Regions from separate parts of the Pseudomonas sp. GW821-FHT04D07 genome, predicted to be linked through region 2. Evidence: riboswitches for the same ligand, from Rfam matches in the RefSeq annotation. Region 2 holds a riboswitch; each other region holds the start of a gene.

Region 1 (6,979 bases), on a different contig from region 2:
TTCCTACGCTTTTTTGCCCGCCACCGCGACGATAGCGATCACCTGGCGTCCAGGCTCTGGGGGGCCTTCGAACTCAAGGCCCGTGAGGCCTTCCTGCTGGCGCTGGGCGAAGCCGATAGCGCCTCTGAGCAGGTTCCGCCTTTTGCCCGGATCCAGGTGATCCGGGCGATCAACTCCGGGTTGCCTGCGGTGATCGTACGCGAGGCCCGGGCGCCGTTGCCCGGCAATCACGATCCGCAGGCCGAGGTGGCCTGGGCGCAAACGGTGCGTCGGCAGTTGCGCGAGGCCTTTGGTGATCTGCTGGCGCCGGCCGAGCGCTGGGGCGGTGGGTTGTCCCTCGACACCGTTGTCGCCTTGCAAGGCGCGGGTCTGGCGCGGGCCTGGTTGGGCGCCGATGACTGGCGCGACACCTTCTGGCACCCCGAGGCGGTGGACGCCGCCAAGGCCGCCGGCTACCTGGTGTCGGCCTACGACAGCTACGGCAGTGCGCATCCGTCGAATCTGCAAGCCAGTTGGGCGACCGCGAAGATGGGCGATGAACTGGCCGCCGCCGGTTATACCGATGAGCAGGGCAAGAAAGTCCAGGGCTTCAATGGTCGAGGGGTCTACGTCAATCCACGCCGTGTCGAAGCCTATGCCAAGCGGCGGATCAGCGCCGTGGCGCAGGCGGGGCGCCTGAACAGCTACTTTCTCGATGTCGATGCCGCCGGCCCCGAGTTCAGTGATTACACGCCGGGCCGGGAAACCAGCCAGGTGCAGGATGCCGAGGCGCGCCGCCGGCGTCTGGCGTATCCGGTCCAGGCGCTGGACCTGGTCACGGGCAGCGAGGGTGGGCTGGCCTTCTATGCGCCGGTCATCGCCTTCAGCCATGGCATTGCCACCCAGCCCTTTGCCTGGATGGACGCGGATATGCGCAAGAACAAACGCTCGCGCTACTACCTGGGCGGCTATTGGCCGCCGGAAACCCCCAACCTGTATTTCAAGGCGGTGCCGTTGAAGCCGGAGGTGGCGCGCTTCGTGACCTCGGCCGAGTTTCGCTTGCCGCTGTATCAGATCGTGTTGCATGACAGCCTGGTCAGTACCCATCACTGGGAGTACGGTTCGCTGAAATTTTCCAGCGAGCGCGAGGTCACGGCGTTGCTGCAATTGCTGTACATGGTGCCCCCGCTGTATCACCTCAACGATCAGGTGATTTCCCGCGATTTGCCGCTGATCAGCGCCTACGACAAGGTGTTCCGGCCCCTGCACGAGCGCCTGTTCAGCCAGGCCATGGATGACTTCCAGATCCTGTCCGCGGACCGCCTGCTGCAGCGCTCGACCTTTGCCGACGGCACGCTGATCACCGTCAACTTTTCCGTCCGGCCCAGCCGCACGCCGGAAGGTCGGCAGCTGCCGCCGTTGTCGGCGCATGTCGTGGTCTCCGGCGAGCCGGCGCAACTGATCGAGATCCGCCAGGTCCTCGGCGCCTCCTGAACATCAGTCGACGCGGTTTTTCGCCTCGATCCACTGGGACATGTACTGGGTGCTCTTGTGGTGATGATGCCGCAGCATCGCCCCGGTGAAATTGTCCCGGCGGTGGGCCGCGAGGTCGAGGCGGCAGGCCTGGATCCGGGCAATCAGCGCGGGGCCGTGGACCCGGCGCTCGTAACGGGCGGCGAGCAGCGCCTGGCCGTTGGCCTGGGCCTGCTGCCACAGCGTGCGGTCCTGGTAGAGGCGCACGGCCGCTTGGGCCAGGGCGACGGCGCTGGTTTCGATGGCGCCGGCCCAGGGCAGCCCACCGTGCATGGCTTCGGCCCCGATGGGGGTGGTGACATTCGGCGTGCCGCAGAGCATGGCGTCAACGATCTTGCCCTTGATCCCGGCGCCGAAACGCAATGGCGCCAGGCAAATGCGCGCCGCCGCCATGACGTCCAGGGCATCCTCGGCCCAGTTCATGATGTGAAAACCCTGGGCGGGGTTGTGCAGCGCGGTGGCCTTGGGCGGGGTGTAGGCGCCATAGATCTGCAGCTGGGCCGTGGGCAACTGCTGGCGGATCAGCGGCCAGAGCGTGGTCTTCATCCAGAGCACGGCATCCCAGTTCGGCGCGTGGCGGAAGTTGCCGATGCTGAGAAAATGCGCACGCTCGTCGAAATCGCGATAGGCCGCCACAGGTGTGTCGATCATCAACGGGCACCAGTGCAGCAACGCCGCCGGGACCTTGAATTGTTCGACCAGCAACTGCGACTCGACATCGGAAATCATCAGGCTCAGGTCCGAACGGTAAATCGCGGCGATTTCCCGCTGGGCCTGATCGGTTTCGCTCATCTGTTGGAACACCTGCCGCTGATCGGGAGCGAACAGGCTGCTGAAGTCATTCTGGTCCTGATCGTCTTTCAGGCGCGCCTTGAGCTGTTGTTGGCGGGCATCGCGCAAGCTTTGCAGGTCCGCGGTCTCCAACACCCGCAGGGCCTCGGGGCAGTGTTTTTCCACGCGCCAGCCGAACTGCTCCTCCATCATGAAGCGGTCGAACAGCACCACATCCGGTTGCAGGCCGGCGACAAAGCTGTCGAAACTGCTGCTGTTGAGCTCGATGCGACACTCCTCGATACCCAAGCTCGCCAGGTCGGCCTTGTGTTCGCCGACGGCGGCGGGGCTGGCGAAGGTGACGCGCCAGCCGGCGTCGAGAAAACTCTCGAGGATCTGCATCATGTGGCCGCCAGCCGCCGACGAGCGCGGTTCCGGCCAGACGTAACCGATAACCAGGACCTGAGTGATGTCGGTGGCGTGCATGAGTACGATTCCTTGAAACGGGCAGGGCGGGAAAAAGGGGCGCAATTAAACCACAGCGACGCTCGCGATTGACCTGCCTCGACGCACTGCGTAGCCTTGCAGCTTCGAGGTTCTTCGGCATTCGGCCGAAGCTAAGAAGGGAACGCGGTATGCCGCGGCTGCCCCCGCAACTGTAAACGGTTCGATAGCCCTGCAATGCCACTGTCTGCGGACGGGAAGGCGCAAGGCCAGGTCTACCGCGTGCTGCCCAGAAGGCGCCGCGACGGCCCGACCGTAAGCCAGGAGACCTGCCTCGTGACCGTTTCTCACTACAACCGGGCGGGGTGATCCGGTGGCGAACGCATCCGCGCCCCAGGGCCGTGGTTCTCGTCCCGTATGCCCGCCACTTTGCCAAAGGGCATCCGATGAAAACACTGGCCAAGCTTCCCGTCACCATCGTCACCGGCTTTCTCGGCTCGGGCAAGACCACCTTGTTGCGCCATATGCTCGACAACGCCCAGGGCCGCCGCATCGCGGTGATCGTCAACGAGTTCGGCGAACTGGGCATCGACGGCGAGATCCTCAAGCAGTGCTCGATCGGCTGCACCGAAGAAGAGGCCAGTGGTCGCATCTATGAACTGGCCAACGGCTGCCTTTGCTGCACGGTCCAGGAAGAATTCTTCCCGGTGATGCGCGAGTTGGTGGCGCGCCGTGGCGACCTCGATCATATCCTCATCGAAACCTCCGGTCTGGCGCTGCCCAAGCCCCTGGTGCAAGCCTTCCAGTGGCCGGAAATCCGTAGTGCCTGCACCGTCGACGCGGTGATCACCGTGGTCGACAGCCCGGCCGTCGCCGCCGGCACCTTCGCTGCGTTCCCGGACCAGGTGGATGCCCAGCGCAAGCTTGATCCGAACCTGGATCACGAGTCGCCGCTGCACGAACTGTTCGCCGACCAACTGTCCAGCGCCGACCTGGTGATTCTCAACAAGGCCGACCTGATCAGCCCTGAAGACCTGGCCCGGGTGCGCCTGGAAGTGGCCGAAGAACTGCCGCCGGCGGTGAAGGTCGTCGAAGCCAGCAGCGGCCGCCTGCCGCTGGACGTGCTGCTGGGCCTGGGCGCCGGTTCCGAGGAGCATATCGACGGCCGTCACAGCCACCACGATCACCACCACGATGCTGACGATCATGACGATCACGATCATGATGCCTTCGACTCGATCTCCCTGGAGCTGCCGCAAGCGGATGAAAGCCTGCTGCTGGACGTCCTGACGCAACTGGTGGTCAAGCACGGCATTTTGCGGGTCAAGGGCTTCGCCGCGATCCCGAACAAGCCGATGCGTTTGCTGATCCAGGGTGTAGGCACACGTTTCGACAAGCATTTCGACCGTGCCTGGACGGCGGCCGAACCCCGCGTTACCCGCCTGGTGCTGATTGGCCAGGATCTGGATGCCGCGCTGCTCGAATCGACCTTGCGCACCGCGCTGACCGCCTGACCCATGCACCTGCTCAGGACCCAGCCCGGCGGTTTTGTGTCGGATGACAATATTGCCGACCTGGGACAAACCCCCGCCGAGCTGGTGATCCTCTGCAGCGGCGATTCCAGCCTTGCGCTGCTGGCCGAGGCGGCCGGGCAACTGCCCGACGATTACCCGAGCCTGCGCCTGGCCAATCCCATGCAGGTGCAGAACCATGCCTCGGTCGACCTCTATGTCGACCAGGTGCTGCGACATGCCCGGGTCATCCTGCTGTCGCTGCACGGCGGGATCGGCTATTGGCGTTACGGTATCGAGCGTTTGGTGCAACTGGCCGAGCGCGGGGTGACCCTGATCCTGGTGCCGGGGGACGATCGTCCGGACCCGGAACTGAGCGACTTGAGCAACGTACCCGCCGCGGAGGGTGAGCGACTCTGGCATTTTCTGCGCCAGGGTGGCTTGGGCAATGCCCTGGACCTGTACCGCTGCCTCGCCAGTCGTTGGTTGGAGCGCGACTATGCCTGGGCCGAGCCGAAGCCGTTGCCGCGCACGGCGATCTATCATCCTCGCCACGGTGACGCCGGACTGGCCGGCTGGCGCGCCGATTGGCGGGTCGGTCAACCGGTCGCGGCCTTGCTGTTCTATCGCTCGCATTTGCAGGCGGCGAATACCGCCTTTGTCGATGTGTTCTGCCAGCGCTTGCTGGTGGCCGGGCTCAATCCCTTGCCGATTGCCGTGGCCAGTCTCAAGGAGCCCGGGTGCCTGAGCGTGGTTGAGGACCTGCTGGACGAGGTGACGGCCGCAGTGATTCTCAACACCACCGGATTTGCCCAGTCCAGCCCAGAAGCCCCGCATCTGCGGCCATTTCGCCGCGATATTCCGGTGATCCAGGCCATCTGTGCCCAGGACAACGAGCCCGGTTGGCAGGCCAGCGAGCAGGGCCTCGGCCCCCGTGACCTGGCGATGCATATCGCCTTGCCGGAACTGGACGGGCGCATCATCAGCCGGCCCATCAGCTTCAAGGACTTGGCTTGGCGCAGCGAGCGCAGCCAGAGCGATGTGGTCTGCTATCGGGCCCAGCCCGAGCGCATGGATTTCGTTGCAGAACTGGCCCGCCGCTGGGTCGATCTGGCACGGGTGCCGAATGCGAACAAGCGCGTTGCCCTGATCCTCGCCAACTATCCGACCCGCGACGGGCGGATCGGCAACGGCGTGGGCCTGGACACACCAGCGGCGGCGCTGAATATCCTGCGCGCGCTCAAGGACCAGGGTTATCCGCTGAGCGAGGCGTTGCCTGAGAGTGGCACGGCGCTGATCCAGGCTTTGCTCGGTGGGGTCAGCAACGACCTCGATAGCCTGGACCTGCGGCCTTGCCAGCAGAGCATGGCCCTGGCCGACTACCAGGTGATGTTCGAGCGCCTGCCCGAGAGCAATCGCCAGGCGGTGTTGGCGCGTTGGGGCCGGCCGGAACAGGACCCGATGTTCCGTGGTGGGCGGATGATGGTGGCCGGCCTGCGTTTTGGCCTGACCTTTGTCGGCATCCAGCCGGCCCGGGGTTATCAGGTCGATGCCAGCGCGGTCTACCATGATCCGGACCTGGTGCCGCCCCACGGTTACCTGGCGTTCTATTTCTGGCTGCGGCACACCTATGACAGCCATGCGCTGATCCATGTCGGCAAGCACGGCAACCTGGAATGGCTACCGGGCAAGGGCGTCGGTCTGTCGCAGCAGTGTTGGCCGGATGCATTGCTGGGGCCGTTGCCGAATATCTATCCGTTTATCGTCAACGACCCGGGCGAGGGGGCCCAGGCCAAGCGCCGGACCCAGGCGGTGATCATCGATCACCTGATGCCGCCGCTGACCCGGGCCGAGACCTACGGCCCGCTGCGCGACCTGGAGCTGCTGGCCGACGAATATTACGAAGCGCAGTTGCTCGACCCGCGGCGTGCCCGCGAGTTGCAGCGGGACATTCTCAAGCTGGTTCGCGAGACGCAGATCGATCGTGAGCTGCAACTGGACGCGGGCCTCGACAGCGATGCCGAGGCGGCGATCTGGCTGCCACGGTTGGATACCTACCTTTGCGACTTGAAAGAGTCGCAGATCCGTGACGGCTTGCATGTGTTCGGCGAATCGCCGACCGGGCGCCTGCGCATCGATACGCTGCTGGCCTTGCTGCGGATTCCCCGTGGTGACGGGCGTGGCGCCCAGTCCAGCTTGTTGCGGGCCTTGGCCAAGGCCTTTGCCATGGGTTTCGACCCGTTGGACTGCGCCCTGGGCGAACCCTGGAACGGGCCTCGGCCTGAGTCGTTGCAAAGCCTCAGCGAGGAAACCTGGCGCACCGCTGGCGACAGTCGCGAGCGCCTGGAACTGTACGCCGGGCAACTGATCGAGCGTGCGCTACGGGGCGAGGTCGATTGCCCGGACACGGCAGGCTGGGCCGATGTCCGGCTGATCATCGACGGACTGCTGACGGTGGTCGCGCCGCGCCTGGATGCCTGTGGCCCGGCGGAGATGAGTGGTCTGCTCGACGCCCTGGCGGGTCGCTTCGTACCGGCGGGCCCCAGCGGCGCACCGAGTCGCGGACGCCTGGATGTGTTGCCCACCGGGCGCAATTTCTTCTCCGTGGATGTGCGCAACCTGCCGACCACCACCGCCTGGCGCATCGGCTTTCAGTCGGCCAACCTGATTCTCGAGCGGCATTTGCAGGACCATGGCGACCATTTGCGCCAGCTTGGCCTGTCGGTCTGGGGCACGGCGAC
Region 2 (6,979 bases):
CCGGCAACACCAGGGTAAACACACTGCCTTGCCCGGGCTGGCTGGCCACGTTGATGGAACCTCCGAGCAGCGCCGCCAGATCGCGAGAAATCGACAGGCCAAGACCGGTGCCGCCATAACGGCGGTTGGTGGTGCCGTCCGCCTGGCGGAACGCCTCGAAGATGCTCTCGTGTTGTTCGGCGGCGATACCGATGCCCGAGTCGCGGACGGCAAAGGCAATACCGACACCGGGTTGGCGCGACACGCTCAGGCTGACCCGGCCCGTCTCGGTGAACTTGATGGCGTTGGACAGCAGGTTCTTCAGCACCTGTTCCAAGCGCTGGCGATCGGTGAACAGCGTCGCTGGCAGGTCGCCACGCATCTCGAGCTCAAAGCCCAACTGTTTGTCACCGGCCAGTGGCTCGAACATATTGCGCAGCCCCTCCACCAGACGCTCGATGCTGGTATTTTCCGGGCGCAGCTCCAACTTGCCCGCCTCGACTTTGGAGATATCGAGGATGTCGTTGATCAGGTTGAGCAAATCGTTGCCCGCGCTGTAGATCGATTCAGCGAACTTGACCTGTTCCGCCGTGAGGTTCTCCTGCGGGTTCTCCGCCAGCAGCTTGGACAGGATCAGCGAACTGTTGAGCGGCGTACGCAGCTCATGGGACATGTTGGCAAGAAACTCGGATTTGTACTTGCTCGAACGCTGCAGCTCCTCGGCACGCTCCTCGAGCTGGATCTGGGCCAGGTTCAGCTGGTTGTTCTTGAGGTCCATCGCGTCGCGCTGCGCGGCCAGGGCCAGGGCTTGTTCGGCCAACTGTTCGTTGGTCTGTTCGAGTTCGCTCTGCTGGCTTTCCAGGTGAACCTGCGATTCCTTGAGCACCTGGGACTGTTCTTCCAGTTCCTCGTTGGCGGTCTTCAGCTCTTCCTGCTGGACTTGCAGCTCTTCGTTGAGCTGCTGGGTCTCGGCCAGGACCTCCTGCAAGCGCTGGCGGTAACGCGCGGCCTCGATGGAAGTGCCAATATTGTCGGCGATCAGTTCCAGCAGTTCGATGTCACGTTCGTTCAGCGGACGCAGGAAACCCAGCTCAATCACCCCGTTGACCCGCTCATCGTTAGTGGTCGGCACCACCAGCACACTGCGCGGCGACCCCTCGCCCAGGCCCGAACTGACCTTGAAGTAATCCATCGGCACTTCGTCCAGGCGGATCAGACGGCCCTGGCCGGCGGCTTGGCCAACCAGGCCTTCATCGTTGAAGATCGCCTGTTCCTGCCGATCCTGCTCGCGGGAAAAACCATAGCTGGCGACACGGGTCAGGCCCCCCTGCTCTTCGCGGACATACAATGCCGCCACAGCGCTGCCCATGTACTGGGCGCAGAATTGCAGGATATTGCGCCCCAGCAGATTCAGGCTCAGTTGGCCCAGCACCTGCTCGGCCAGCTCGGTCTGGCCACTGCGTAGCCAGGCTTGCTGTTCCAGCCGTTCCGCACTCTTGACTTGTGACGCGAGATTTTTTGCATAACTACTTGAAAGTGATAACAAATCACGTCGACCTACAAAGGCCAGCAAGGCACTCAGGCCCAGCACAAAGATGAGATAGAGGACGATGCTCCAGATCGTGGTGCGGCTTACGGTCTCATTGCGCGCGAGCCGCAGTTGCTGCTCCATGTCGATGGCGTTCTCAAACTCGCTACGGATCTCGTCAACCAGGCGCTTGCCACGCCCCGCCTGGATCACCCCCTGGTAGTCGCCGCTGGAGCGCCTCAGTTCGATCATCCGCTGAGCGTATTCGCTCCAGGCGCCCTGCAAGGCTTCGATGCGTTTGAAGCGGTCGACCTGCTGCGGATTATCCGCGGTCAGTTGCTGCAAGCTGCGCAGTTCGGCAATGATCTTCGGCTTGGCGACTTCGTAGGGGTCGAGGAAATGCTCGTCACCGGTAATCAGGAAACCGCGCATACCGGTTTCCAGATCCACCGAGAGCTTCATCGCCTCGTTGCTGTTATTGATCACCCGGTCGGTATGCTCGACCCACTGGATCACCGACAGCAGATAGGTGATCAGCGCGACGAAAAATACCGCACTGAGGACCCCGACGCCCAAGGGCAGGCTAATGTTGCGACTCAATAACTTGCGAAAGCTTTGTTCATCCACCGAAGACGACGAATTCATTTCAGGGCCCGGATTAAAGTTATTGATTATCAAGGAGTCTGCCGTATGTACGAATAAAAGACCGCCATTTTTCTCACAGCTTAGAATGCAATGCCCCAGGCCGCACTGTCGTGACGCGATGACAGACCTTAGCCTATCATCTTGTACAGTCGGATTTTTTTGTACAGGCCGGGGAACTTGCCTGGCCCGGTGGTTTACTGATACCAGAGGCCGAGCGGTTCAGCGAACTTGATCCATTCCTCACTTTTTCGGGATATACCCTCATGCCAGTCCCCCCCGCCACCATCCTTGTCGTTGAAGACGATACCGTCGTGCGCATGCTGATCGTCGATGTCCTGGAGGAACTGGCGTTCAATGTCCTGGAGGCCGACGGCAGCGAAAAGGCCCTGGATATCCTTGGACAGGCCGACACCCGCATCGATTTGTTGATGACCGATGTCGGACTGCCCGAAATGGATGGCCGCGAATTGGCCAAGGCCGCCTGCCAAATGCGCCCGGGGCTGCCCGTCCTGTTTGCCAGCGGCTACGCCGAAAGCATCGAACTGGCGCCTGGCATGCAGGTGATCAGCAAGCCCTTTTCTATTGATCAGTTAAGGCTAAAGATCAAAAATATTATATAAGCACATGATTTATATGAAATATTTATTCTAGAATTCACTTTAACTCGGGGCTGGGCCAGCGCATTCGCGACCACCACTGCGCCCTCTACTGCATTGACGCGCCCGGCCCAGCGTGTTTACCTAGTGGCCTTGTTTTGGGTGCCCTTCACAGGGTGAAACGGGAAACCGGTGCGTCAGCCTGTCTGTCTTCAGGCCTGATCAGTCCGGTGCTGCCCCCGCAACGGTAAGCGAGAGAAGCGTCAGAGCCACTGTGTCGACACCGGCATGGGAAGGCGACGCTTGAAGAGTCGGGCCCTGCCCAACTCCCTCGCAAGCCCGGAGACCGGCCCAGAAATAATCGATGACAAACCTGCGGTGGGCAGGCGCTGTTGTAATCTCCGGGCGCCCGCCCGCCGAGGTTCTTCGCGCCTTTCCGCCTGCTAAAACTCAAAGGGAAGCGCCATGTCAACCACTACCGTCCGCCACTCGACCGCCATCAGCACCCTGAGCCAGCGCCTCGTCGCCGCCATCGGTGCCACCATCCTGGGCGCGGCATTGGTCTATTTCGCCGGGTTATCACCCATCGACGTCGTCCACAACGCCGCACACGATACCCGTCACAGCTCTGCCTTCCCGTGCCATTGAGACGCCAGCCATGATCAAGCGTATTGCGCAAACAGCGGGATTCACCGGCTTGCTGGCCGCCCTGTTGCTGACCCTGCTGCAAAGCTTCTGGGTCGCCCCGCTGATTCTCCAGGCGGAAACCTATGAAAAATCCGCGGCAGCCGAGGCTCACGAACACCAGCACGTGGCCATGGCCGGGCACGTACACGACGAAGAGGCCTGGGAGCCGGAAGACGGCTGGCAGCGCGTGTTGTCCACCACCGGCGGCAACCTGGTGGTGGCCGTCGGTTTCGCCTTGATGCTGGCCGGCCTCTATACCCTGCGCGCGCCGAACCGCACCGCCCAGGGCCTGCTCTGGGGCCTGGCCGGTTATGCCACGTTCTGCCTGGCACCGACCCTGGGCCTGCCGCCGGAACTGCCGGGCACTGCCGCGGCGGACTTGCTGCAACGGCAGATCTGGTGGGTCGGCACCGCAGCGTCCACGGCGGTTGCCATTGCCCTGGTGGTATTCGGCAAGCACTGGGCGCTCAAACTGCTGGGCGTGGCCATTGTCGTGGTGCCCCATGTGATCGGCGCACCGCAGCCGCAAGTTCATTCCAGCCTGGCGCCAGAAGAGCTGGAAGCACAATTCAAGATCGCCTCGCAACTGACCAATGCCGCGTTCTGGCTGGCCCTGGGCCTGATCAGTGCATGGCTGTTCCGGCGCAAGACCAAGGCTCACTACTCGGCATGAGCACGACGCCAATCCTCGCGGTTGGCCTCGGCTGCCGGCTCGGCTGTAGCGCCTCGACCTTGCAGGTGCTACTGGAGCAATCTTTGCTGACCCATCGGATCGACCTCAAGGAAATCAATGGCTTGGCAAGTATTGATGGGAAAAAGGTTGAACCCGGCCTGCGGGAACTGGCACAGCGCCTGAACCTGCCGCTGGTGTTCTTCAGCGCGACCGAGCTGGCACCTTACGAGGCTCGGCTCAGCCATCGTTCCAGCCAGGCCTTCGAACAGACCGGCTGTCATGGCGTCGCAGAAAGTGCCGCGCTGGCCCTGGCCGAACAGTTGGGGCAAGCCCGTGCGAATCTTCTGATTTCACGCCAAAAGCATCCTCAGGCGACCTTTGCACTGGCCTGGACCGGGCAAAACCCTCGATAATCACCGCCGTCTACATGAGCGTTGTTCATGTAAAGCCTTGTGCAGCCCTGTTCAGAGAGTGTCATGACCGTCTACTTCATCGGCGCCGGCCCCGGCGATCCGGAACTCATTACCGTCAAGGGCCAACGCCTGATCCGCAGCTGCCCGGTGATCATCTATGCCGGCTCCCTGGTGCCTGATGCCGTGCTTGAAGGCCACCGTGCGACGCAAGTGGTCAATAGCGCCGAGTTGCACCTGGAACAGATCATCGACCTGATCAAGACCGCCGATGCCCGGGGCCAGGACGTGGCGCGGGTGCATTCGGGCGATCCGTCGCTCTACGGTGCCATCGGCGAGCAGATCCGCCCTCTGCGCGAATTGGGCATTGCCTATGAGATCATCCCCGGCGTCACCGCGACCGCCGCCTGCGCAGCCTTGCTCGGCGCCGAGCTGACGCTGCCGGATATTTCCCAAAGCGTGATCCTCACCCGTTATGCCGACAAAACCGCGATGCCGGCCGGGGAAGAGTTGGCCAGCCTGGCCCAGCACAAGGCGACCATGGCGATTCACCTGGGGGTCAAACACCTGGCCAGAATCATCGAGGAACTGCTGCCGCATTACGGCGCGGACTGCCCGATCGCGGTGATCCATCGCGCTACCTGGCCCGACCAGGACTGGGTACAAGGTACCCTTGAGGATATTCTGGCCAAGGTCGAGGCCAAGGGCTTTCGCCGCACGGCGCTGATCCTGGTGGGCCGCGTCCTGGCCAGCGAGCACTTCAGCGAATCCTCGTTGTACCGCGCGGGTCACGCTCATCTTTATCGACCTTGAATCGTCTGGAGGATAAGCCGATGTCCGAACCGTTGTTTTCCGGCGCCAAGCTGGCCCTGCTCTGCGGCGATGAGCTGCTGACCTACCTGCGCGACATGAAGGACAGCATTCCCTATCCCGGACATTGGGACTTTGCCGGTGGCGGTCGCGAAGGCGAGGAAACTCCGAGCGAATGTGCCCTCAGGGAGCTGGATGAGGAGTTTTCCCTGCGTATCGGGGCTGAACGGATCGAATGGGCCCGACGCTACCCCAGCGTGACCCAGCCCAATACCCACTCGTGGTTTCTGGTCGGGCAACTGAGCCGCGCGGAAATTACAGCGATTCGCTTTGGCGACGAAGGCCAGTACTGGCGGATGATGGCGATTGCCGAGTACCTGGAGCACCCGCTGGGTGTGCCCTATCTGCAAGAGCGGCTACGCGATTACCTGGAGAGTCGGGTTTCCGGGTCGTAATAATGTACCGCTCTCAAGGGCCTCTTCGCGGGCAAGCTCCGCTCCCACAGTACCTGTGTCGAACCTGGATTATATGGACGGCACAGAACCCCATGTGGGAGCGGAGCTTGCCCGCGAAGACGTCGGAGCAGGCACCGCAATCGGAACGACCTCAACCGATCCCCCATAAAAAAAACGGCGCTCACGGGCACCGTTTTTTTATCCAGCCGGACGTAGCGAACGCCCTGCTACCGAACTCAGTAGTAGGCGTTTTCTTTCTGCGTATGGTCGGTCACATCGCGTACACCCTTGAGCTCGGGAATCCGCTCGAGCAAGGTGCGCTCGATGCCTTCCTTCAAGGTCACGTCGGCCTGACCACAGCCCTGGCAACCGCCACCGAACTGCAGCACGGCGATACCGTCCTCGACCACTTCGATCAGGCTGACCTGGCCGCCGTGGCTGGCCAGCCCCGGATTGATTTCGGTTTGCAGGTAATAGTTGATACGCTCGTTGACCGGACTGTCGGCATTGACCATCGGCACCTTGGCGTTTGGCGCCTTGATCGTCAGTTGGCCGCCCATACGGTCGGTGGCGTAATCGACCACCGCATCATCGAGGAAGGCTTCGCTGAAGGAATCGATCCACGCGGTGAAGCTTTTCAGCCCCAACGCGGTGTCTTCAGGTTTTTCTTCACCCGGCTTGCAATAGGCAATGCAGGTTTCGGCGTACTGGGTACCCGGCTGGGTAATGAAAACGCGGATGCCGATCCCCGGGGTGTTCTGCTTCGACAGCAGATCAGCCAGATAATCGTGGGCGGCATCGGTAATGGTTATGGCGCTCATGGAATCTCCTCACAGACTTACCGCCAGTTTACGCCAATCGGGCCGCCGGACAAAGTCCTAGTATTTTTGTCGGGAAAGCAGCGGCCGCCACTGGATCGAACCCACCAGCAACGCCGAGAAAATCAGCGCACTGGCCAGCCAGCCCGCCGGGCTCGGCCAGACGCCGAGCAACAGCATCGAACCGAGAATGGCAAATACCGGAATCAGCAAGGACAGCGGCGCCACCTGCGACAACGGATATTCGCGCAACAACAGATTCCAGCCCCAATAACACAGGTGTGTAGCGCCATAGACCTGGAACGCCAGGGAAAACAGCAGACCCGTCCCGAGCTGATCCGGCAGCGCGACAAAGGGCACCGCAGCGTTCTTGAGCCA
Region 3 (6,979 bases), on a different contig from region 2:
GCGGATGCCAGCGTTTGGGTTCGCCCAGCAGCGCATCCAGCGCTACCCCGGCGACACTCAACAACGCCACACTCATTGACTCACTCCCCAATAATTCTCATACAACAGTTCACTCAAGGGGCGCGGTTGCGCCCAACCTTCCAAGACCAGCATCGGTGCCGGATAAAACGCCTGGACCGGTCCCAGGCACAGCACCGCCAGCGGCTTGGCCCCCGTCGGCAGACCGAGCAGTTGCGCCAGGGCCTGCGGTTCGAACAGCGAGACCCAGCCCATGCCCAGGCCTTCGGCACGGGCGGCCAACCAGAGATTCTGGATGGCGCAGGACAAGGACGCCATGTCCATTTCCGGCAAGGTCCGCCGGCCGAAGATATGCCGCTCGCGATCATCCATCAGCGCGGCGACCAGCACCTCGGCACAGTCATTGATGCCTTCGACCTTCAACTTCATGAATTCATCGGAACGCTCGCCCAGGGCCTCGGCGGTGCGTATCCGTTCTTCTTCCACCAACTGCTGGATCTGGCCGCGCAATCCGCGGTCGGTAATGCGAATAAAACGCCAGGGCTGCATCAACCCGACGCTGGGCGCCTGATGCGCCGCCTCCAGCAAGCGCGAGAGCAGCTCGGGCGCGACGCTGCCAGCGGTAAAGTGGCGCATATCGCGGCGTTCACCGATGACACGGTAGACCGCCGCGCGTTCTTCAGGGCTAAAAGCGTTGTCGGTCATGGCCTCCGCGCGGGTAAGTCCGCGCGCTCCGAGAGTGCGCCGGCCTTGGCAAGGTGGATATCCGGGGCCAACAGCGCGGCAATCGCCCGCGGATTGGACGGAAAATAAAAGTGCACATAAGAAGCGGTCATCCGCCCTTGGCGATACACCGCCTCGGCGCCGCGCCCGCCATTGGGGCTCAGGCCCCGGGCAATCGGTTCCAGCGCCGTGGTGGTCAGCGAATGGTGATAGGTGTGACCGCGCAACAGCCCTTCCGGCAACGCCACCGCCTGCAAGGCCAGGGCCGCCAGGCGCTTCTGCATCGTCGCCTCACCCGCCAGCAGGCCCAGCAACTCGGCGCGTTGCCCTTCGACATCGGTCAGCGCATCGAGCAGATAGAGCATCCCACCGCATTCGGCGAGCAAGGGTTTGCCGGCCTGATGATGGGCGCGGATCGCCGCCAGCATCGGCGCGTTCCGGGCCAGGACCAGGTGATGCAGTTCCGGATAACCACCGGGCAGGTAAAGGCTGTCCGCCTCGGGCATGACTTGATCGTGGATCGGCGAGAAAAACCGCAACTCGGCGCCCATGGCCCGTAACAGATCCAGGTTGGCCCCATAGATGAAGGCAAAGGCCTCGTCATGGGCGACGGCGATGCGCACGCCGGCCAGCAGCGGCTCGGCGACTACCGGCGCGGGCGCGGCAAACGCCACTGGCGGCGGCAACGCCACCTCGCAGCTGCCGGCCAGAGCCTCGGCAGCCGCGTCCAGGCGCTTGTCCAGGTCATTCAATTCACTGGCCTGCACCAGGCCGAGATGACGACTCGGCAGCTCGATCCCGGTTTCCCGCGAGAGCGCGCCGTACCAGCGCAGGCCTTCGGTCAGGCTGCCTTCGAGCAATTGCGCGTGCCGTAGGGTACCGACACGGTTGGCCAGCACCCCGGCGAACGGCAGGTCCGGCTGGTAACGTGCCAGCCCCAGGGCCAGGGCGCCGAAGGTCTGGGCCATGGCCGTACCGTCGATCACTCCGAGCACCGGCACACCGAAATGTCGGGCCAGATCGGCGCTCGACGGCGTGCCGTCGAACAGCCCCATGACCCCTTCGATCAGGATCAGGTCGGCCTCGCCCGCCGCCTCCCAGAGCAGCCGGCGACTCTCCTCGGCGCCGACCATCCACAAATCCAGCTGATAGACCGGCGCACCGCTGGCGCGCTCATGGATCATCGGGTCGAGAAAGTCCGGGCCGCATTTGAACACCCGGACCTTGCGCCCCTGATTGCGGTGCAGGCGCGCCAGGGCCGCGGTCACCGTGGTCTTGCCCTGGCCGGAAGCCGGCGCGGCGATCAGCACCGCCGGGCAATGACGCGCTTGCCTCATAGTTCGATGCCCTTTTGGGCCTTGATCCCGGCCTGGAACGCATGCTTGAGCAGGCCCATTTCGGTCACCGTGTCGGCCAGTTCGATCATTTCCGGCTTGGCGCCGCGTCCGGTGACCAGCACGTGCTGCATCGGTGGACGGGCTTGCAGGTCGGTCAGGACCTGATCGAGGTCCAGATAACCGTGCTTGAGGGCGATATTCAGCTCATCGAGCAGCACCAGGCCGATGCTCGGGTTGCGGAGCATTTCCCGGGAGACTTCCCAGGCGGCTTCGGCGGCGGCGATATCGCGCTGGCGATCCTGGGTCTCCCAGGTAAAGCCTTCGCCCATCACATGGAAGCGCACCTGCTCGGGGAAGCGCCGGAAAAACAGCTCTTCGCCGGTGCTGTTGCGGCCCTTGATAAATTGCACCACGCCACACTGCATGCCATGGCCCATGGCCCGGGCGAGCATGCCGAAAGCCGAGCTGCTCTTGCCCTTGCCGTTGCCGGTGAGGACCAGCAACAGGCCGCATTCATTTGGCGCACTGGCAATACGCTCGTCGATCACCGCCTTTTTGCGCAGCATGCGCGCCAGGTGGCGTTCGTCGCGATCAGGGGATTCGTTCATGGCAGCTCTCCGTTGGGGCTGGATAAGGCAAACGGGGGGCAGGGAAAAACGCGGCCGGAGCCGTCCAGCATCGCCCGCCGTGACGCTGTGGGATGGATCAGGCCGGTCTCCGGGCTCATGAGCGCTATTCGCGGGACCGCGCGCCTTCCCATGTCGGCTGGACACAGTGGCTCAAGGCGCGGTCTTGACTCATTTACCGTTGCGGGGGCAGCGCCGGAATCGCGCCTGTCGAAGGGCTCACCGGCTTCCCTGTTTCACCCTGTCGGCGATTCGCCACAGAGCACCTGAAACAATCGGCGAAGGTTAGAGGGTTGGGGGTGGAGCGTCAAATAAAGCCGCCATCAGAAAAGCAAACGCCCCGGGCCAGGCGGGGCGTTTGTAGACAATTTGGGAGGAAGCCTTTTGCCAAAGTCGATAGTGGGAGCCAATGTCAGGAGCGAGCACCCGCGAGCACACCAGCAGGCTCGAGTTCCTTGCCGCGGCTCAAACCGACCTTGAGAAAACGACGCTGATTTTCAGAAACACCCACAGCAGCCAACGACATGGCTTCAGCGGTGAATTTGGCAATCATGGCCGCTTTCGCAGCGTTTTTAGTCGTTTTCATAGACACCTCTGCGTCTTGACAATTAAAGAGATCTTAATGACCCGCTACAGAAATCACAAGGCGACCGTCATCGCCAAAATCAAACCCTAACTCCTTGTACAAGGCGATAGCTCCCTACCCCGACCCAGATCAAAAAACCGGCGCCAGAAATTGTGCTACGTTGAGGAAGGTGATATCAAATAGCCATAACCCGACCAACAATAAAAAGGGGAGCTCCATGCAAGGCCTGATCATCAGCAATCCGAAACTGGAATTCCTGCGCCCCGCCCTGGAGCGCTGGCCCGAGTGCATCGATCGCTACAACCAGCTCCTCGGTGACGGACAGGCGCCCTACTGGTTCAACGAGCGGGCCAATCTGGGGTTATTGTCGGTCGCGGCCTGGGCGGCGGAAATGGTCACCCTGGAGCATTTCCCGACCAAGAAGCAGCTCGAAGAGGGCGACCGCAGCGGACGCTGCGACCTGCAGATCTCCACCGCGCAGGAGTCGGTCTATATCCAGGCCACGCAACGCTGGCCCAAGGTCAATAACCTCAACCCGATGCCGGCCCTGCTGGATGTGGCGAGCGATGCCAAAAAAATCAGCCATCCGCATCACCTGAAACTCGGTTGCCTGTTCGTCTCGCCGTTCAAGCCGCAGCAGAGCCCCAGCCCGGAAGACCTGCAGGATATGGTCGACGACCTGCAAAAGGCCAACAGCTGCGCCGTGGCCTGGTACTTTCCCTACGCTTATCGCAAGTTGCACAACGAAGCCGGCCAGTATCATCCCGGCATCGCTCTGCTGTTCAAGGAAGCCTAGCGCTTACGGCACAAGGTCAGGCCATCGCCCAGCGGCAGCAGCGACAAATCCACCCGCGCGTCATCCTTCAAGGCCCGATTCAGCGCCTGGATGGCCCGGGTGTCGGCGCTTTGCCCATTCACCTCGAGCACCCGCCCACTCCACAGCGTGTTATCGAACATCGCCAGGCCGCCCGGGCGCAGCAAGCGCAGGGCACTTTCCAGATACGCCGGGTAATTGGCCTTGTCGGCGTCGATGAATATCAGGTCGAACTGCTCGCCCTGCCCTTGCTGCTCCAACTGCGCCAGGGTCTCCAGCGCCGGCGCCAGACGCAACTCGATACGCGCAGCCAGACCCGCCTCCCGCCAGTAGCGCAGCGCCGTGGCGTTGTAGTCCCCGGGAATATCGCAGCACAGCAGGCTACCGCCCTCCGGCAAGGCCGAGGCCATGCACAAGGCGCTGTAACCGGTGAAGGTGCCGACTTCGAGCAAACGCCGGGCGCCGGTCAGCTTGACCAGCAACGCGAGGAACTGGCCCTGTTCAGGCGCCACCTGCCAACGCGCCATGGGCAACGCCTGGGTTTCGTCACGCAGACGCTTGAGCAACGGCGTTTCGCGCAGGGAAACGTCCAGCAGATAGCCGTAGAGGGCATCGTCCAGCTTGAGGGTGCGAGCGGTCATGACAACCTCGCGGTAACGCAGTGGCTAACTAAGGGTTGCTCGCCAGACGCCCGGCAGGCAATACACGTTTGGCATTCAGGTAGGCGTGCTGCCAATAGGCCTTGGACAGACTGTCCAGTTTCACCGTGCCGCCGGTGGCCGGCGCATGGACGAAACGGCCTTCGCCGACATAGATCCCGGCATGGCTGACCTGGGAGCCACCGTTGGTGGCGAAGAAGATCAGGTCGCCGGTCTGCAAGGCGTTCTGCGGCACGTTCGGCGCGCGCATCACGATCATCTCACGGGTCGAGCGCGGCAGGTTAATGCCTGCCATATCACGATACACATAGCTGATCAGGCCACTGCAATCAAAACCCGAGTCCGGCGTATTGCCGCCCCAACGATAGGGCGTGCCGACCAGCCCCAGGGCGCGGAACAGCACGTCTTCAGCTTCTGGCGAGGAGGGTTGCGGGGAGGCGAAGACCACGGGCCGAGCCACAGGCGCTGGCGGCGGCGGCGCATGGCCAGCACAGGCACCGAGCAAGGCGGTGAAGGCAATCAAGGCAATACGGGCCGTGGTCGACATGTGCAGAAATCCTGACTGAATGCGGCTTTCTCTGCCGTGGTGTAGAGAAATCAAAACCGCGCAAGCAGGGCTCGCGCGGTCAGATACTCAACAATATCTCAGGATTCTAGCGGCTATGCGCTAAACTTCAAGTATCACTTTAACTTCGGACGTTTTTTGTACAGATTCGCCTGACACTGAAGCTTGGCATTTAGCCATCAGCAGGGCCGAAGACTACAAAACGTTCGCGCGATTACTTGTTGCTGGCGGTGACCACGGTCGGAGCCATCGCCAGGGCGCGCTTGGCTTCAATGAAGGTCTTGCTCCAGTAGCTGTCGCCCAGGCTGTCGATCCGCACACCACCGCTGCGGCGGCTGCTGGAGTGGATGAACTGGTCATCACCCAGGTAGATCCCGGCGTGGCTGACACGACCGCGACGACCGTTGGTGGCGAAGAACAGCAGGTCACCCGGCTTGAGCTTGTTGCGCGCAACCAGCGGCGCCTTCACGTTGATCATCTCACGGGTGGAGCGCGGCAGGTCCAGCCCGGCTTCCTCACGGAACAGATAACCAATGAAGCCGCTGCAGTCAAAGCCGGAACTCTCGTTGGTGCCGCCAAAACGGTAACGGGTACCGATCAGGGACATGCCACGTTCGAGAATGCTGTCGGCCAGGACCGGCAACTGGTAAGGCTTACCGTCGGCGAACTCGGCGAGTTCCTTTTCCGTGGCCAGTTCATCGTCCAATACGGCCGAGGATTTGACGCCAGAAACCGATGCGGTTTTGACCGAATTATCGACCTGTTGTTGCGAAACCGGCGTATGCGCCGCGCAACCAAACAACAGGGTAACGAGTGCGAGAGGCACGAGGGGTGCGAAGCGATTTAGCATGGGCACGACCGTGGCTGAATGTGTAAGGAGGCGTGACTATGCCCTCTATCACCCTCATTTGCAAATTTTATGGGACAAGATGTGACTCGGTCGCTTCTTGAAAACATCTAACGACTTAATACCCAAACGGTTCCCGCGCGCCTGAAAAAAGCTTCTGGCGTGGGTTTTGTGACGTCTGGATTTTGGCGAAAAAGCGCTGAAAGCCCCGGTTTTACCAGCCCAGGGTCTCTTTGAGAAAGGGGATGGTGAGCTTGCGCTGGGCCTGCAACGAGGCCTGATCGAGCCGTTCGAGCAATTCGAACAGGGCACTCATGCTGCGAGTACCACGGGTCAGGATGAAATGCCCTACTTCGTCGGTCAAATGCAGGCCACGTCTTGAAGCACGCAGTTGCAAAGCCCGCAGCTTGTCTTCATCCGAGAGGGGACGCATCTGGAAAATCAGTGCCAGGGTCAGGCGCGATTTCAGGTCGGCCAGCTTGACCGGCAGTTCACGCGGCGAGGTCGAGGCGGCAATCAGCAGGCGCCGACCGCTGTCACGCAGACGGTTGAACAGGTGAAACAGCGCCTCTTCCCAATCCGCGCGCCCGGCGACCACTTGCAGGTCATCCAGGCACACCAACTCGTACTGCTCGAGGTTGTCGAGCAACTCGACCCCTCGGTCCATCAACTCCGCCAGCGGCAGGTACACCGCCGGCTCCCCCATCTGCTCGAAGCGCAGGCAAGCCGCCTGCAACAGGTGGGTACGCCCCACGCCGTCCTTGCCCCAGAGGTAGATCAGGCTTTCGGTCCACCCAGCGTCGG

What was found. A riboswitch is a leader RNA that binds a small molecule or an ion and turns the genes downstream of it on or off. The one in region 2 is predicted to bind cobalamin.
Region 1: another riboswitch for cobalamin. It lies ahead of cobW (cobalamin biosynthesis protein CobW); the one in region 2 lies ahead of AC07T0_RS18255 (CbtB domain-containing protein).
Region 3: another riboswitch for cobalamin. It lies ahead of cobO (cob(I)yrinic acid a,c-diamide adenosyltransferase); the one in region 2 lies ahead of AC07T0_RS18255 (CbtB domain-containing protein).

The regions. Positions count from the first base shown of each region.
Region 1 is NZ_JBWKTH010000012.1:61,355-68,333, forward strand. It holds gene AC07T0_RS16240 (glycoside hydrolase) at 1-1,473, shown strand, start outside; gene AC07T0_RS16245 (glycosyltransferase) at 1,477-2,769, opposite strand; cobalamin riboswitch at 2,860-3,078, shown strand; gene cobW (cobalamin biosynthesis protein CobW) at 3,174-4,241, shown strand; gene cobN (cobaltochelatase subunit CobN) at 4,245-6,979, shown strand, end outside.
Region 2 is NZ_JBWKTH010000015.1:22,633-29,611, reverse strand. It holds gene AC07T0_RS18265 (response regulator) at 1-2,152, opposite strand, end outside; gene AC07T0_RS18260 (response regulator) at 2,416-2,772, shown strand; cobalamin riboswitch at 2,892-3,117, shown strand; gene AC07T0_RS18255 (CbtB domain-containing protein) at 3,214-3,396, shown strand; gene AC07T0_RS18250 (CbtA family protein) at 3,407-4,108, shown strand; gene AC07T0_RS18245 (cobalamin biosynthesis protein) at 4,105-4,521, shown strand; gene cobM (precorrin-4 C(11)-methyltransferase) at 4,585-5,331, shown strand; gene AC07T0_RS18235 (NUDIX hydrolase) at 5,352-5,783, shown strand; gene nfuA (Fe-S biogenesis protein NfuA) at 6,020-6,604, opposite strand; gene AC07T0_RS18225 (EamA family transporter) at 6,662-6,979, opposite strand, start outside.
Region 3 is NZ_JBWKTH010000032.1:7,840-14,818, reverse strand. It holds gene cbiB (adenosylcobinamide-phosphate synthase CbiB) at 1-76, opposite strand, end outside; gene bluB (5,6-dimethylbenzimidazole synthase) at 73-723, opposite strand; gene AC07T0_RS26975 (cobyrinic acid a,c-diamide synthase CobB) at 720-2,078, opposite strand; gene cobO (cob(I)yrinic acid a,c-diamide adenosyltransferase) at 2,075-2,686, opposite strand; cobalamin riboswitch at 2,770-2,989, opposite strand; gene AC07T0_RS26965 (hypothetical protein) at 3,117-3,290, opposite strand; gene AC07T0_RS26960 (hypothetical protein) at 3,508-4,086, shown strand; gene AC07T0_RS26955 (class I SAM-dependent methyltransferase) at 4,083-4,745, opposite strand; gene AC07T0_RS26950 (C40 family peptidase) at 4,774-5,310, opposite strand; gene AC07T0_RS26945 (C40 family peptidase) at 5,543-6,178, opposite strand; gene hda (DnaA regulatory inactivator Hda) at 6,390-6,979, opposite strand, start outside.